DNA from 3 places in the Arthrobacter burdickii genome. Region 2 is predicted to be linked to each of the others. Evidence: riboswitches for the same ligand, from Rfam matches in the RefSeq annotation. Region 2 holds a riboswitch; each other region holds the start of a gene.
The links. Region 2 has a riboswitch for S-adenosylmethionine ahead of sfnG (dimethylsulfone monooxygenase SfnG). Riboswitches for the same ligand answer to the same signal wherever they lie in the genome.

Region 1 (5,166 bases), 720 kb from region 2:
GATTCCTCGCGCGCGTCCAGCCAGGCGCCGGCGTCACGGGAATCGAGGGCGTCGATGTCGATGTCCGTCTCCTCGGCGGCGTGCGCTCCCGCCTCGACGGCCTCGAGCGCGATGGCCCGCCGTGCGCGCAGGTCCAGCAGTCCCTGGAAGTCACCGGCGATCCCGGCCGGCCATGTCAGGGGAACGGGTGTCATTCCGGTGCGCTCGCCGACGTCGTCGATCAGGCCGAGGGCGTCCAGGCCCGGCCGGTCCCACTTGTTGATCACCGTGATGATCGGGATGTTGCGCTGCTTGCAGACGGCCAGCAGTTTCACGGTCTGGGGCTCGAACCCCTTCGCGGCATCGATCAGCATGACGGCGGAATCGACGGCGGCGAGGACACGGTAGGTGTCCTCGGAGAAGTCCGCGTGGCCCGGGGTGTCGACGACGTTGAGGATGGTGTCGCGATAGGTCAGCTGGAGTGCGGCCGAGCTGATCGAGATGCCACGCTCCTGCTCGATGCCCATCCAGTCGGACACGGTGGCATGGCGGCTCGACTTGCCGTGGGTCACGCCGGCGTCCTGGATGGCGCGGGCGAGGAGGGCCAGGGCTTCCGTGAGGGTGGACTTCCCGGCGTCAGGGTGGGAGATGACGGCGAAGGTACGACGGCGTCCGGCCTCGCGGCGGACGGCGTCGGCGTCGAGGACGGGGGATTCGGTTAACAGGACCACTCCTCCATTGTCCCCGATCCCGGAGCGGCACCTCGCGGGCGGGCCCGGTGTTCGCTGTGCGCGTGGGCCCGGGGTCTACCCTAGGAGGCAGATTCCTGCACGCGGCTACTGGGAGGACGTGGAGTCATGACTGATCAGGCATCCGGACGACGGACGGCGCGGGGCTCGGAGCACACTGATCTGCTCTCGCAGTACGGGCTGGGCATGGCCCTGGGCGAAGCGTCCCCCGTCGGGTCCATGCCGCGGCCTGCCGCTCCCGCGAACGCCCCCGCCGCCCTGCAGAACCTCGTGGCCCTGGCCGTCCAGCTCTGCAACGCCCGGTACGGCGCCATCAACGTGATCACGGAGGACGAGTTCCACCAGATCGCCGCCAAGGGACTCGAACCCCTCATGTGCGCCCGGGAGGATTCGCTGTGCGGGCAGGTCTTCAAGTACGGCCACACCGTGGTGGTCGCGGACTGCACCGAGGACCCCCGCTTCCGGTCGAATCCCTTCGTCGACGGCCGCTTCGGTGCCGTCCGGTTCTATGCCACCACCCCGCTCCTGACGCAGGACGGCGTACCGCTCGGCACCCTCTGCATCTTCGACGAGAAGCCCGGGAACCTGACCGACCAGCAGGCCGCGGGGCTCGAGACGCTGGCCGCGCAGGTCGTCGACGTCCTCGACCTCCAGCTGCGCACACGTCAGCTGGATGCCACGGTGTCCGAGCTGCAGCGCAGCAACGAACTGCTGGGCGAATTCGCCGGCCGGATCAGCCATGACCTGCGGGGACCGCTGACCAACGTCGTCGGCCTCGCGGAGCTCGCCGAGGATGAGCCGGCGCTCCAGGAAGGCCCGGCGGGCACGTACTTCAAGCGCATCGGCGCGAGCGCCCTCCGGATGTCCTCCATGGTCGAGAACCTGCTCGGCTACTCGCGCGTGGGCGGCACGGCGCACCTCGAGACCGTCTCCCTCGCCGAAGCCGTCGCGGCCGCCGTCGACGATCTGGGGCACCACGTCGACGGCGTGGAGATCACGGTCGGGGACTTCCACGGTCACGCCGACCGCGAGCAGCTCCGGGTCCTCATCCAGAACCTGGTGGCCAACGCCGTGGCCTATGCGCGTCCGGGTGTCCCGTCGGAAGTGCACATCACGGGCACCGGCATTGCGGAGTTCTGGCGCCTCGACGTCGCCGATAACGGGAAGGGCATCCCGCCCGAGGAGTACGACCGCGTGCTCGAGCCGCTGGTGCGGCTCGGACGGGAGGGCGATCCGTCCGGTACCGGGATAGGACTGGCGACGTGCGTGCGCATCGCGCAGGCGCACGGCGGGCGCCTGGGCTTCGACCAGACTCCCGGGGGCGGGCTCACCGTGCGGGTCTGGTTCGGGTCGAGCCCGGCCTGACGGCCTTCGCCGGGGCGACGCGTCATGCGCCCTCCGCCGACGCGGGTCGTCGAATATGACGCACCGGGTCACGGTCGTTTTGACCGTGTTCGATGCTGTCGCCTAGCGTTCCCAGAAGAATCAAGAGTTCCAGCCATGGGCCCTGGCCGGTTGGACAGCAACCCTCTCCCGTAGTGGGGTGCTCCAGGTGAAGATTCGGCCGCCGGGATACTCCGGACGGCAAGTACGGCGATTCCCGCGGCGCTTCTTCGAGGCCCTGCCGGAGAACGCCCGCAGCATCCAGTGAGCGAGCATGTCAGTCCAGTAGAACCACGTCCGAGCAGCCTGAGCTGTCCGTCAGTACTGCTGCGCGACTGCTGGGTGCTTCTGTCCCGATTCCCCTGCCGCTGAGCCGTCCGCTGAGCCGGTACCCGTCCGAAGGAAACAAAATATGATCAACTCCCGCAAGCTCCTGGCCGTCGCCGTCGTCCCGTTCCTCGCCTTCACTGTTGCCTGTGGCTCCTCGGAGGCCTCCGAGGGAGGCAACGAGACCGTCCGCCTGGGAGTCGTGGGTGCGAGCGACCCGGAGTGGGCCGCGTTGACCGATGCGGCCGCCGAGGAAGGCATCGACCTCGAGGTGGTCGACTTCGCCGAGTACACGCAGCCCAACCCTGCGCTCACGGAAGGCGAGCTGGACCTCAACCAGTTCCAGCACCTCGTCTACCTCGCCCGCTACAACGTCTCCAGCGGCGAGGATCTCACTCCTGTGGGATCGACCGCCATCTACCCGCTGGGTCTCTACTCCACGAAGTACAAGTCGGTGGAGGAGATCCCCGAGGGGTCGACCGTCGCCGTGCCGAACGACGAGAGCAACCTCGCGCGCGGCCTGCTCGTCCTCCAGTCCGCCGGCCTCGTCACCCTCAAGGACGGCGGCAGCGCCTTCTCCACCATCGACGACGTCGACGAGGCGGCATCCAAGGTGACCGTCACGACCCTCGAGGCATCACTGACGCCGACCTCCCTTCCGGACGTCGCCGCTGCGATCATCAACAACGACTTCGTGCAGGACGCCGGCCTGAACTTCGATGACGCCATCGCCCAGGATGACCCGACCGATCCGGCCGCCGCCGCCTACGTCAACATCTTCGCCTCGCGCGCCGGTGAGGAGAACAACGAGACCTATCAGAAGCTGGTGAGCATCTACCAGGAGAACCAGGAAGTCCTCGACGCCGTGCAGGAGACCTCGGGCGGAACCGCCGAGTTCCTGAAGGTGCCTGTGGAGGAGCTGAAGACGTCCCTCGACACCGTCGAGGAAGACACCCGCGCCCAGGGCTGATCAGCCTTCTCTTCCGCGTGTGGCCGACCGGTGATCCTGGCCGGCCACACGCATCCCTCAGCTAGGAACACGATGCCACTCATCTCACTGCGGAACGTCACGAAGAGCTTCCCCCCGGGACGCCGCGGCGAACCGCTCGTCCATGCCATCGACAACGTCAGCCTCGACATCGAGGCGGGGGAGATCTACGGCATCATCGGTTACTCGGGGGCAGGGAAGAGTACCCTCGTCCGTCTGATCAACGCCCTCGAGAAGGCGACCAGCGGCGACATCATCGTCGACGGGCACCAAGTCACGAACGTCCCGGACCGCCAGCTGCGCACACTGCGCCTGGACATCGGCATGATCTTCCAGCAGTTCAACCTCTTCAGCGCCAAGACGGTCTGGAACAACGTGGCCTACCCCCTGCGGGTCGCGGGCAGGACCAGGGACGAGATCCAGGCCCGCGTGACCGAACTCCTCGACTTCGTGGGACTCGCGGACAAGGCATCGAACTACCCGGAACAGCTCTCCGGCGGCCAGAAGCAACGCGTCGGCATCGCCCGCGCCCTGGCGACCTCACCCAAGATCCTCCTCGCGGACGAGGCCACCTCGGCACTCGATCCCGAGACCACCCACGAAGTACTCCGCCTCCTGCGCCGGGTCAATGAGGAACTCGGCATCACCATCGTGGTGATCACGCATGAGATGGACGTCATCCAGACGCTTGCGACCAAGGTGGCCGTCATGGACAGCGGACGGATCGTGGAGCAGGGCGATGTCTTCGACGTGTTCTCCAACCCCCGTGAAGCATCGTCGCAACGGTTCGTCTCCACCGTGGTCCGCGGCATCCCCGCACCTGATGAACTGGCAGCACTGCGGGAGAGGCACCGAGGACGGATCGTCACCTTCTCCTTCCGCGACGGCGACTCGTCGCAGGCATCCGTGTTCCTCGAACTGGCCGCTGCCGGCATCGAGTTCGAACTGATCTACGGCGGCATCAACGACATCCGGGGCCGCGCCTTCGGGCACCTCACCCTCGCGCTCACCGGGGCGGACAGCGTCATCGACACGACCCTGCACCACATGGCCGGCCGTATCACCGTGAAGGAACTCGCCTGATGGAAGACCTCATTCCCCTGACACCCCAGCTGTGGGAAGCCACCTACGAGACCCTGTACATCGTGGGCCTCAGTCTCCTCTTCGGAGGCCTCGGAGGGCTCCTGCTGGGCATCGGTCTCTACACCACCCGGGCCGGCAGCATCCTCGGCAACCGGGCCGTGTTCGGCACCCTGAACATCATCGTGAACATCTTCCGGCCGATCCCGTTCATCATCTTCCTCGCCGCAGCTCAACCCCTCGCCCGCGCCGTCACGGGAACCGGCATCGGCAACAGTGCCATCATCTTCACCCTGTCCCTCGCGGCAGCATTCGGCATCAGCCGCATCGTCGAGCAGAACCTGCTGACCGTCCAGCCCGGGGTCATCGAGGCTGCGCGCTCGGTCGGCGCAGGACGACTGCGCATCATCCTGACGATCCTCATCCCCGAGGCTCTCGGCCCACTGATCCTCGGATTCACCTTCATCTTCGTAGCCCTCGTCGACATGTCGGCCGTGGCCGGATACGTCGGCGGCGGCGGCCTCGGTAACTTCGCGATCCAGTACGGCTACCGGCAGTTCAACCCCGTCGTCACCTGGGCGGCGGTCATCGTGATCATCCTGCTCGTCCAGGCCGTCCAGCTGCTCGGCAACGTCCTGGCACGCAAGGTCCTCCGCCGCT
Region 2 (5,166 bases):
CGAAGGTGGTCTCGATGCCGAAACGGCGCAGCGTGACATCCAGCTGGGTGACCGTCCCGCCGTACAGCTGCGAGGCGGCGACGATGTGGTCGCCTGCCTGGCAGAGCGCCGCGAAGGTGATGAACTCCGCGCTCATGCCCGACGCCGTCGCCACCGCACCGATGCCGCCCTCGAGGGACGCGATGCGCTCCTCGAACGCCGCGACGGTGGGGTTTCCGATGCGCGAGTAGATATTGCCGTACTTCTGCAGGGCGAAGAGGTTGGCGGCGTCGTTCGTGTCCTTGAAGACGAACGACGTCGTCTGGTAGATCGGCACGGCCCGGGCGCCGTGGGTGGCGTCCGGCGTACCGCCGGCGTGGAGCGCCCGCGTACGGAAACCGAAGGAACGTTCTGCCATCAGACACCTGCCTTGCTGGGGACGGCGAGCGTGCCGTCGGGATCGAAGTCCACTCCCGCCCTGCGGGCCGCATCCGCCTCGAGTTCCCGCACGATCGGCAGGATATCGGTGCCGAAGGCGGCCACTTCCTCCTGGAAGTGCAGATAGCAGGTGAGGAAGAGGTTCACGCCGATCTTCTTGTACTCCACGATGCGCTCGGCGATCTGCTCGGGCGTCCCGATGAGTTGGGTCTTGAAGCCGTCGTTGTACTGCACGAGGTCCTCGAAGGTGGAGTCGGCCCACATGCCCTTGCCGTCCTTCGTCGAGGGACCCGCTTCCTGCACGGCGTCGCGGAAGCCCTCCACCGCGGGGCGGTGTGCCTTCTCGACGATCTCGCGCAGGGTGTCGCGCGCCTCCTTCTCGGAGTCGCGGGCGATGACGAACCCGTTGAGGCCGTACTTCGGACGCCGTCCGGCCTGCTCGGCGGACGCCCGGACGCCGGCGATGTTCTCCTTGAACCCCTCGAGGTCCTTGCCGTTGGAGAAGTACCAGTCGGCCACGCGGCCCGCGGTGGCCTGGGCCGCCGTCGAGTTCCCGCCGAAGAAGATCTCGGGGTGGGGACGCCCCGGGACGTCCACGGGCGCCGGGTTCAGGGTGAAGTCCTTGATGTTGTAGTACTTGCCCGCCTGGCTGTAGCCCTCCTCCGTCCAGAGCCCGCGCAGCACGCGGATGAACTCCTCGGTGCGGACGTAGCGCTCGTCGTGCTCGAGCCACTCGAGGCCGAAGTTGGTGAACTCGTCCTTTAGCCAGCCGGAGACGATGTTGACGGCGGCGCGGCCGTTCGAGATGTGGTCCGCGGTGATGATGTACTTCGCGAGCACACCGGGGTGCCACATGCCCGGGTGGACGGCGGCGATCACCTTCAGCTTCTCGGTGGCCGCCAGCAGGGCCAGGGAGAACGACGTCGCCTCGTGCTGCTTGTCCGCGCCGTAGGACGCGGCGTAGCGGGTCTGGGACAGGGCGTACTCGAAGCCGGCGTCCTCCGCGATGCGAGCGAGCTTCTTGTTGTAGTCGAAGTCCCAGCTGGTGCGCTGCTCGATGGTCGAGACCACCAGGCCGCCACTGACGTTGGGGACCCAGTAGGCGAATTTCAGGGGTGTGGAAAGGTCGGCGACGCTCATGGTTTCCTCCATCGGTCTGGCAGTAGCACCCTAATGTCGCCGCGATGGTGCGGGGGCCAGGGTTGCTGCGGCGTCAGTGAGCCAGATCTCTCAGCCGCTCGGGATGGTCAACGTCGAGTGTGACATCGGAGGGCCGCAGAACCAAACAATGTGTCGCCCGGTGGCAGGGATGCATCACCGGGCGTGGGCTCTCATGCCTAGGGTGGAGGAATGGATAGCTGGAAGTCCGCGGAACGCACGCAGGAACGCAAGCTCTGGAACACGCTCTTCTGCGTCGGTGTCGTGCTGACCGTCACCCTGGGGAGCAGCCTCCTGCTGGTCGCGGGCAGTGCCGGGGCGGCGGCCTCCGCCTGGTTCTACGTGCAGCAGTGGGTGCTGCTGGCCCTCAGCGCGGGTGGGACGGTCCTCGCCTTCCGTCGCTGGCGGTCCCTCCGCGCGTAGGATACGGGCCGTTATGCAAATGTGACAAACGCGGGGAGCGCTGGGTATCGTCGAAGCGTGCCTCCGTCCATGGGAGGCCCTCCCGGATGGATTGCCGAGCCCTGCCGCCGAACGGGATACGTTCGTCATCACCGAGGCGGGGACGGGGGAACCACAGTTCCACCGGGACGTGCAGGTCCAGCCTGCGTCCCTGGGGTCAAGTCGCTGCGCAGTTCCGAAACCGATGTGCGCACGGCCGGGTGTCTCCCATCCGAACCCGACAGCTCACCCCGCAGGCATGGGAGAGGTATAGATCCATGTCACGAAAGACTTCCCCGGCACGCCACCGTGCCGACATCGACGGCAACCTCGCGCTGACGGGCCTGTCCCGCGCCGCGAAGGCTTCGGCCACCGCCGTCGGCCGGCCGATCGCCATCGTCGCCGTCACCTCGGGCCTCGCGCTCGGTGCGGTCGGCACCGCCCACGCCGGTGAATACACCGACCAGGGCACGACGCCGGTTCCCGCTGCTGCTGCCGCTGCGTCGGTCGCTCCGGCACCCGCTGCTCCACCCGCCGCATCGGGCACCACCCACACCGTCGTCGCGGGCGACACCCTCAGCGCGATCTCGGCCGCCTACGGCGTGGACCTGACCGCGGTCCTGGCGGCGAACGGCCTCTCGCTCACCTCGGTGATCTTCCCGGGCGACAGCATCGCCATCCCCGCCGGAGCCGGATCGCAGGCCCCGGCGCAGACCGCCGTTCCCGTCGTGTCCGTTCCCGTGGCCACCGCTCCCGCAGCGGTGACCCAGCAGGCACCCGCTCTCGCCCCGGCAGCGCCGGTCCAGCAGGCCGCAACCGTCGCGCCGGCCCCGGTCGCTCCCGCTCCCGCTCCCGCATCGAGCGTGTACCTCGCCTCGGCGGACATCGCCCCGATCGCTTCCTCCAGCGGCGTCGCCGGCACCCTCGTGGCATCGGCACAGGCGCAGCTCGCAGCCGGCATGATCCAGGACTGCACCGTCCTGGTGGAGACCGCACTGCGTGCCGCCGGCATCCCCGTCGGCGACCTCGGCCCCTCGCAGTTCTTCCAGTTCGGCACCACCGTGGCGACCCCGGCCCCCGGCGACATCGTCATCACGGCCGGCCACGTGGCGATCTACGTCGGCGGTGGCCAGGTCATCAGCAGCGGCATGAACGGCTCGAACCTCACCATGCAGCACCCTCTCTCGGACCTCCCGGGAGCATCCTTCGTTCGGGTAGCGGGCTAGTACCGGGACGGACCCCACACGGGAAGCGGCAGGTGCTTGGACGGGGCGCCTGCCGCTTCCTCCTTTTAACGCGGGTCAGTTTCTAGGCGGGTCAGTTCCTGCCGGCCAGGACGTCCTGGATGCCGGGGATGCAGCCCTCGTTCTGCAGCGAGGTGGTGTCACCGAGCGGCGAGCCCTCGTAGAGCTGCGTCAGCAGGCGCCGCATGATCTTCCCGGACCTCGTCTTGGGCACATCGGGAACGACGACGACGGCCGAGGGCCGCGCGATCGGCCCGATGGCCTCCGCGACATGGGCGCGCAGCGTGGCCGACACGTCCGCGTCCGGATCCGCGCCCGGCGCCAGCACCACGAACGCCGCGATGGCGTGGCCCGTCAGTGGGTCGGGAACAGGGCAGGCGCCGGCTTCGGTCACGAGCGGGTGCGCCACGAGCGCGGACTCGATCTCGATCGTGGAGAGGCGGTGGCCGGAGACGTTGATGACCTCGTCCACGCGCCCCAGGATCCAGGTGTCGCCGTCGTCGTCGTACCGGGCGCCGTCGCCGGCCAGGAACCACCCCTGCGCGGCGAACTTCCGCCAGTAGGAGTCGAGGTAGCGCTGCGGGTTGCCCCAGACGGTGCGTGCCATGGCTGGGCCGTGGCGGTCCACGACGATCAGCCCCTGCACGCCGGGAGGCACCGGGCGGCCCTCCTCGTCCACGATGCGGGTGCTGACGCCCGGGAGGGCCCGCGCGGCGCAACCGGGCTTGAAGTCGGTGTCCGTGGGGCTGGGCGAGAGGACCGTGGCCCCGGTCTCGGACTGCCACCAGGTGTCCACGACGGGAACCTCGTCGCGACCGAGGTTCCTGCGGAACCAGCGCCACGCCTCGGGGTTGACCGCCTCGCCGACCGTCCCCAGGACGCGGATGCTGGAGAGGTCGTAGGAGGACGGGACGCCGTCGGGGAACCAGCCCATCAGTGACCGGACCAGTGTGGGCGCCGTGTAGTAGCTGGTGACGCCGTAGCGTTCGATGATCTCGAAGTGGCGGCCGGGATGGGGCGTGTTCGGGGTGCCCTCGAAGAGGACCTGCGTGGCGCCGTTGGACAGCGGACCGTACAGCTCGTACGTGTGCGCCGTGACCCACGCGAGGTCGGCGGTGCACCAGTGGACGTCGCGGTCCCGCAGCGACGGATCGGGATTGCTGAAGAGGTGCTCGAAGCTCCACGACGCCTGCGTGAGGTAGCCCCCGGAGGTGTGCACGAGCCCCTTCGGCTTCCCCGTCGTACCGGAGGTGTACATGATGAACAGCGGCGTCTCGGCGTCGAACGCCTCCGGCTCGTGGTGCGCGGAAGCGGTGTCGACGATGTCGTGCCACCACACGTCGCGCCCCTCGGTCCAGGCGACCTCCGAGCCGGTGCGGCGCACCACGAGGACGTGCTCGATGCTGTTCGTACCCGCCACCGCGGCGTCGGCATTGGCCTTCACCGGGACGGCGGCGCCCCGGCGGAACTGGCCGTCCGTGGTGACGAGCAGCTTGGCCCCGGTGTCCTCCACCCGGAAGCGGAGGGCTTCGGCGGAGAAACCGCCGAACACGAGGGAGTGCACTGCTCCGATGCGCGCGCAGGCGAGGGTGATCACGACCGTCTCGACGAGGACGGGGAGGTAGATGACCACGCGGTCGCCCTTGCCGACGCCGAGGGCGAGCAGGGCGTTGGCCGCGCGCGACACCTCCTCCTGCAGTTGCGCATAGGTGATAGTGCGGCGGTCCCCGGGCTCGCCCTCGAAGTGGAGCGCGACCCTGTCGCCCCGGCCGGCCCGCACATGCCGGTCGACGCAGTTCGCGGCGACGTTGAGGGTACCCCCGGCGAACCACTCGATGACGGGGACGCTGAGTGATCCGTCCTCCTGCGGGAGTGCCCTGTCGAAGGTGTGGAGCGTGTGCCACGG
Region 3 (5,166 bases), 2.4 Mb from region 2:
TGCAGGCGTTCTTCCCACGGCGTGCTCCATTCATTGAGAGTGTGATGGCCGCCACTCCAAATGAACGGCGTTCATTTAGTATCGGGGCGAGGGGCCCCCCGAGCAATAGTTTTTGAAAGCCTTTCAGTTAACTTTGTGTTTCACCCGTGTTGCGATGCCGGCGATCAGTGCCTCGAGGCCGAACTCGAAGGCGCGCTCGACCCGCTCCGGCGCCGACGGGCTGGATCGGACCGCCCTCGTCAGGGCCGGGTACTTCTCGGGTTCCGGCCCCCAGACCTCCTCGGGGGCAGTGAAGTCGAGTGCCGCACCCAGGGCGAAGTAGTCGACCAGCGAGAGGGCCGGAGCGACGTCGGCGGCGTCGAGGCCGGACCGTTCCAGGGCGAGCGTCAGATCCTCGTACATGGCGATCACCTCGGCCGCCCTCACCGTTTGGGTCACCAGCAGGGGTACCAGTCTGGGGTGCGGAGCGAAGCAGTCGCGATACCCGCGGATGAGCATGCGCAGCGCCTCGTCCCACGGGGCGTCAGTGGTCGACGGCGTGGGATTCGAGGTGAAGAGGTGGGCGCGGAGGAGTTCCACGATGTGTTCGCGGCTGGAGATCCGGTTGTAGAGCGAGGACTGACTGACGCCGAGCTCGCGGGCGATCCTGGGGAAGCTGAAGTCGCCCGTCTCGTCGACGAGCTTCAGTGCTGCCTCGACGATCAGTTCGACGGACAGGAGGGTGGATCGGGGGCGCGGCATTGACGGTCTCCTTTTAGGCCCAAAGTAGCAGCCGGACAACCGGCGGCAGAGCGGTCGCGCCTGGAACGGCCGCAGGGGCAACCGCACCGCATGCGGAAGTCCATGGCTGCGCACACTCACCGGACAGCCGTCGCGCGGCTACGCTCTCGCCATGGACCAACAGCTGCACTTCATCACCGTCGCCACGCGGGACCTCGATGCGGGACGGTCGTTCTACCGGACGCTGGGCTGGACGCCGGCACTGGATGTTCCGGGCGAGATCATCTTCTACCAGGTGGCACCCGGCCTGCTGCTGGGGCTGTTCCTCGATGACAAGTTCGCCCAGGACGCCGGACTCGATGCCAGACCCGCGCCGTCCGGGGTGACGCTGTCCCACAACGTCGGCAGTCCTGCCGACGTTGACCAGCTCGTCTCGGCGATGGCGGCTGCGGGCGCGACCATCTTGCAGGAGCCCCGGGACGGCGCTTTCGGGGGCATCTTCCACGCACTCGTGCGCGATCCGAACGGCATCGTCTGGGAGATCGCCCACAATCCGGGCTGGCATATCGGTGAGGACGGCACGGTGGACATCGGCTGACGCGGAGTTCACGGCATGGAACGGCCGCTCCGACGACGGGTCACATCGCTTCTCATTGGTCCCACCGCTCCGTTCTCCGCCTATAGTCGTTCCAGCTTCAAGAGATGCGGTCGCAAAGCTCCGACTGGACCGCGCACCAACCCCATGTTCCTGGGTGGTTCGGATGACGAAGCGGCCTTCGCCTCGGCATGACAGTGCTGGTCCGGCGTGGGCAAGAGCACGTCGAAAGGCTTATCCCGTGAGCTGTACCGCCCACCGCACCGTTCCCTAGCAGGCACCTGCCGGACGACGCCGATCCTGCTGTCGCTGTCCGGTCCTCTTCCGCACCGTGTGCCGGCCGTGCCAGGACTCACGCAACGACGTACTGGTCATGAGGCGTCCGGCTCCACGGTCGGCGACGCTTTCGACGCGCACAGGCGCCAGGACATTCTGTGCTTCCTACTCCCCGGTTTTCCCGCCTTCCGAAAGGACCAGGTCCACGCATGACACGTCAGATCGCCTTCAACCTCTTCGAGATGAACTGCGTGGGCCACATCTCCCACGGCCTCTGGGTCCACCCCGAGAACAACCGGCACCGCTTCAACGATCTCGACTTCTGGACGGAGACTGCGAGGATGCTCGAGGCAGGGCTCTTCGACAGCGTGTTCCTCGCCGACGTGATCGGCACCTACGACGGCTACCGCAACGGCCCCGAGACGGCCCTCCGGGAAGCCGTCCAGATCCCGAGCAACGACCCCCTGCTGGTCATCCCGGCGATGGCTGCGGTCACCAGGCATCTCGGCTTCGCCGCAACCTTCTCCACCACCTACGAGCCGCCGTTCGCCTTCGCCCGCAGGGCCTCGACGCTGGACCACCTCACCAAGGGCCGGTTCGGCTGGAACATCGTCACGTCGTACCTCCCCAACGCGGCCCGCAACTTCGGACTGGCCGACGAAGTGGAGCACGACCAGCGCTACGCCATCGCCGACGAGTACCTCGATGTGCTGTACAAGCTGTGGGAAGGGTCCTGGGACGACGACGCGGTGATCGAGGACCGTGATCGGCGGGTCTATACCGACCCGTCCAAGGTCCGCTACATCAACCACCGTGGCCCGAACTTCTCCGTCGCCGGTCCCCACCTCAGCGCACCGTCCCTCCAGCGCACGCCGGTCCTGTTCCAGGCCGGCAGTTCGACGGCGGGGAAGGCGTTCGCGGCCAAGCACGCCGAGGGCGTCTTCGTCGGCGGACGCGACGCGGCGGCGTACCGCGAGAACGTCCAGGACCTGCGCAGGCTGGCAGTCCAGAACGGCCGGGAAGCCGGCCACATCAAGGCTTTCGCCGGGGCCGTCGTCATCGTCGGCAGGACCCACAAGGAGGCACAGCGCAAGGCGGAGGAGTACCGGCGACTCTCCAGTGCCGAGGGCTACCTCGCGCACGCCGGTGGTGACGGCATCGACCTCGCTGCCTACCGGCCGGACGAGGTCATCGACGACATCCTCGCGCGGGAAGACCGCCCCGGCTGGGACAAGCAGCCCAGCAACCGGCACCATCGGCCGGGGACGACGGTCGGGCAGGCACTGGAAAGCATCACGAGGTTCGACCGCGGTCCCTTCGTCGCCATCGGCACTCCCGGCGAGGTCGCCGACGAGATCGAGCGGTGGGTCGAGGGCACGGACCTCGACGGATTCAACCTACGGCAGTTCCTCACGCCCGGCACCGCCGAGGACTTCATCGAACTCGTCATCCCCGAACTCCAGCGACGAGGCCTGTACCGGACGTCCTATGAGGAGTCGACCCTCCGCGAGCGCCTGTTCGGCCCGGGGAACACGAGGCTGTTCGACCAGCACCCCGGTGCGCGGTACCGCAACGGCGCCCACCTCGGTCCGGGGGCCGGCACCCTCGATGCCAGCGGCGTCGAGCCCGCGACCCCCTCCTTCGCCTAGGTGGAATGTCCACCCCGACGACCTGTCCGAGACACCTCCGGCCGTTTCCGTCCTCGGGAGGACTGTCGGCCGGAGTGAACCGGTGCCGGGGGCTATCGAGGCGAACTGGAGTGCTACGACCGGATACCGTGGGGGCATGACGCCCGGCTTCCGGTACGACGTGGAGATCCTGCACCTGCTCGTGTCGGGGGCGCACGCCTACTTCGGTCGGGCGCGGGATGGTGCGGCGGACGTCGTGACCACGGACGCCGACAGCGTCGAGGTCGTCGCGGGCAAGGGAATCGTGGGAGACCGCTTCTTCGGCAAGGCGGCCCACATGGATGCCGCGGTGACCCTGTTCGCCATCGAGTCGCTTGAGGCGATAGCGACAGAGCTCGGCGCCGATCCCTTCGATCCCCTGCTGCCCCGCCGCAATCTGGTCCTGCGCGGCGCAGAGCTTCCGCCCCTCATCGGGCAGGACTTCGTCCTGGAGACACGGACGGGGAGCGTGGGATTCCACGGAGGCCGGCACGCGCACCCCTGCGCCTGGATGGATAGGATGCTCGCGCCCGGCGCCCATAAGGCGATGCGGGGCAGGGGCGGGCTGCGCTGCCGCCCACTCGACAGCGGGACCCTCTCCCGCGGACCGGCGGTCCTGGTCAGCCCTGTCCCCTTGGACCCCGCGCAGGCCGGCAGCGCCTCCGTGCTGAGGCCGAGCCGGCTCCCCTGACCCGACCGGGGGCGCACGTGGCGATGGGACGGCTAGCCCGGAAAACGGATGTCCGCCGTCGCGCCGACACCGGCGGTCCGGCCGGGGGCGGCCTGGTACTGCCAGTACAGATTGGTGTGACCGATGACCTTGTCCGGCGAAGGGGCACCCCACGCGCTCTGGTCCTCGGTCGTATGGGCGTCACCGACCAGCGTCACGTCGTACCCCCGCACGAACGCCCCATGGATGGTCGAGCGGATGCACGCGTCGGTCTGAGCACCCGATACCACCAGCCGACCGACGCCTGCCGCTGCGAGGACATCCTCGAGGTCGGTTCCCTCGAACGAGTCCCCATAGCTCTTGTGCACGAGCGGTTCGGACGGGAGTCGCTCGAGTTCGGGGACCAGTTCCCAGGAATCCGAACCCACCTCGAGGTCGGCATCCGAGTGCTGCACCCACACCACCGGGACACCTGCGGTGCGTGCCTTCGCGACCAGCACATCGATGTTCGCGACGACCGCGTCGCGGTCATAGGCATCGGCGACGACACCGTTCTGCACGTCGATGACGAGCAACGCTGTCCTGGGGCGGTTCTGCAGGGTCGTCATGGCTGCTCCTCGTGTGCTTCTCGACAAGGGCGGGGTCGCTGGTCTGCGCTTCCCGCCGACTGAGGAAAGAGTACGTCGCCGGGCTGCCGCAGGGAGGAGCAATGCGGACAACCCGGTTCCGCAGCAGCAGGGCTGCCGAGGAACCGGGCCTGTGCGCACGGCGCCGACCAGGGGCAGGGCGGCGCCGTGCGCAACGGGCTGTCCGAAGCGGGGCTCTCCAGGACCAGCCGATGGTGTTCCGCTTACCGGTGTCCGCCGATGATGCCGAGTTCCACGGCCTTGGCCGCACCGTCCGCCTCCGCCCGGGTGAGGGACCCGTCCGTGACTGCGGCATCGAGACGGTCCTGAAGGGCAGCGGCCCGTTCCTCCTGCTGCTCGGTGCGAAGGTCATCCAGGGCGGTCTGCACCGTGGACTCGTCCAGTCCCAGTGCCTCCGCGAGCGAAGCAGCCAGAGCGGCCTGCATCGCCTCCCGATCAGGCCTGGTACCGTCGTCTTTCCCGGACCGTGCCTCGTCCCGAATGGCCTCCAGCGCGTCGCTGACCGCCGTTTCCTCCACCCCGAGCTTCTCGGCGAGGCTTGCCGTATCGACTCCGCCGCGGCCGTGGCGACCGAAGCCGCCGTCGTGGTTC

Region 1: another riboswitch for S-adenosylmethionine. It lies ahead of P5G52_RS04010 (MetQ/NlpA family ABC transporter substrate-binding protein); the one in region 2 lies ahead of sfnG (dimethylsulfone monooxygenase SfnG).
Region 3: another riboswitch for S-adenosylmethionine. It lies ahead of P5G52_RS11710 (LLM class flavin-dependent oxidoreductase); the one in region 2 lies ahead of sfnG (dimethylsulfone monooxygenase SfnG).

Annotation. Positions count from the first base shown of each region.
Region 1 is NZ_JAROCG010000001.1:862,585-867,750, forward strand. Features, by position in the region: gene P5G52_RS04000 (peptide chain release factor 3) at 1-710, opposite strand, end outside; gene P5G52_RS04005 (GAF domain-containing sensor histidine kinase) at 837-2,093, shown strand; SAM riboswitch class IV at 2,212-2,325, shown strand; gene P5G52_RS04010 (MetQ/NlpA family ABC transporter substrate-binding protein) at 2,524-3,408, shown strand; gene P5G52_RS04015 (methionine ABC transporter ATP-binding protein) at 3,481-4,509, shown strand; gene P5G52_RS04020 (methionine ABC transporter permease) at 4,509-5,166, shown strand, end outside.
Region 2 is NZ_JAROCG010000001.1:138,796-143,961, reverse strand. Features, by position in the region: gene P5G52_RS00610 (O-acetylhomoserine aminocarboxypropyltransferase/cysteine synthase family protein) at 1-397, opposite strand, end outside; gene sfnG (dimethylsulfone monooxygenase SfnG) at 397-1,569, opposite strand; SAM riboswitch class I at 1,563-1,667, opposite strand; gene P5G52_RS00600 (hypothetical protein) at 1,768-1,998, shown strand; cyclic di-AMP (ydaO/yuaA leader) riboswitch at 2,118-2,291, shown strand; gene P5G52_RS00595 (C40 family peptidase) at 2,295-3,242, shown strand; gene acs (acetate--CoA ligase) at 3,334-5,166, opposite strand, start outside.
Region 3 is NZ_JAROCG010000001.1:2,492,047-2,497,212, reverse strand. Features, by position in the region: gene P5G52_RS11725 (MFS transporter) at 1-30, opposite strand, end outside; gene P5G52_RS11720 (TetR/AcrR family transcriptional regulator) at 124-741, opposite strand; gene P5G52_RS11715 (VOC family protein) at 893-1,318, shown strand; SAM riboswitch class IV at 1,414-1,542, shown strand; gene P5G52_RS11710 (LLM class flavin-dependent oxidoreductase) at 1,801-3,240, shown strand; gene P5G52_RS11705 (MOSC domain-containing protein) at 3,377-3,949, shown strand; gene P5G52_RS11700 (cysteine hydrolase family protein) at 3,982-4,536, opposite strand; gene P5G52_RS11695 (hypothetical protein) at 4,779-5,166, opposite strand, start outside.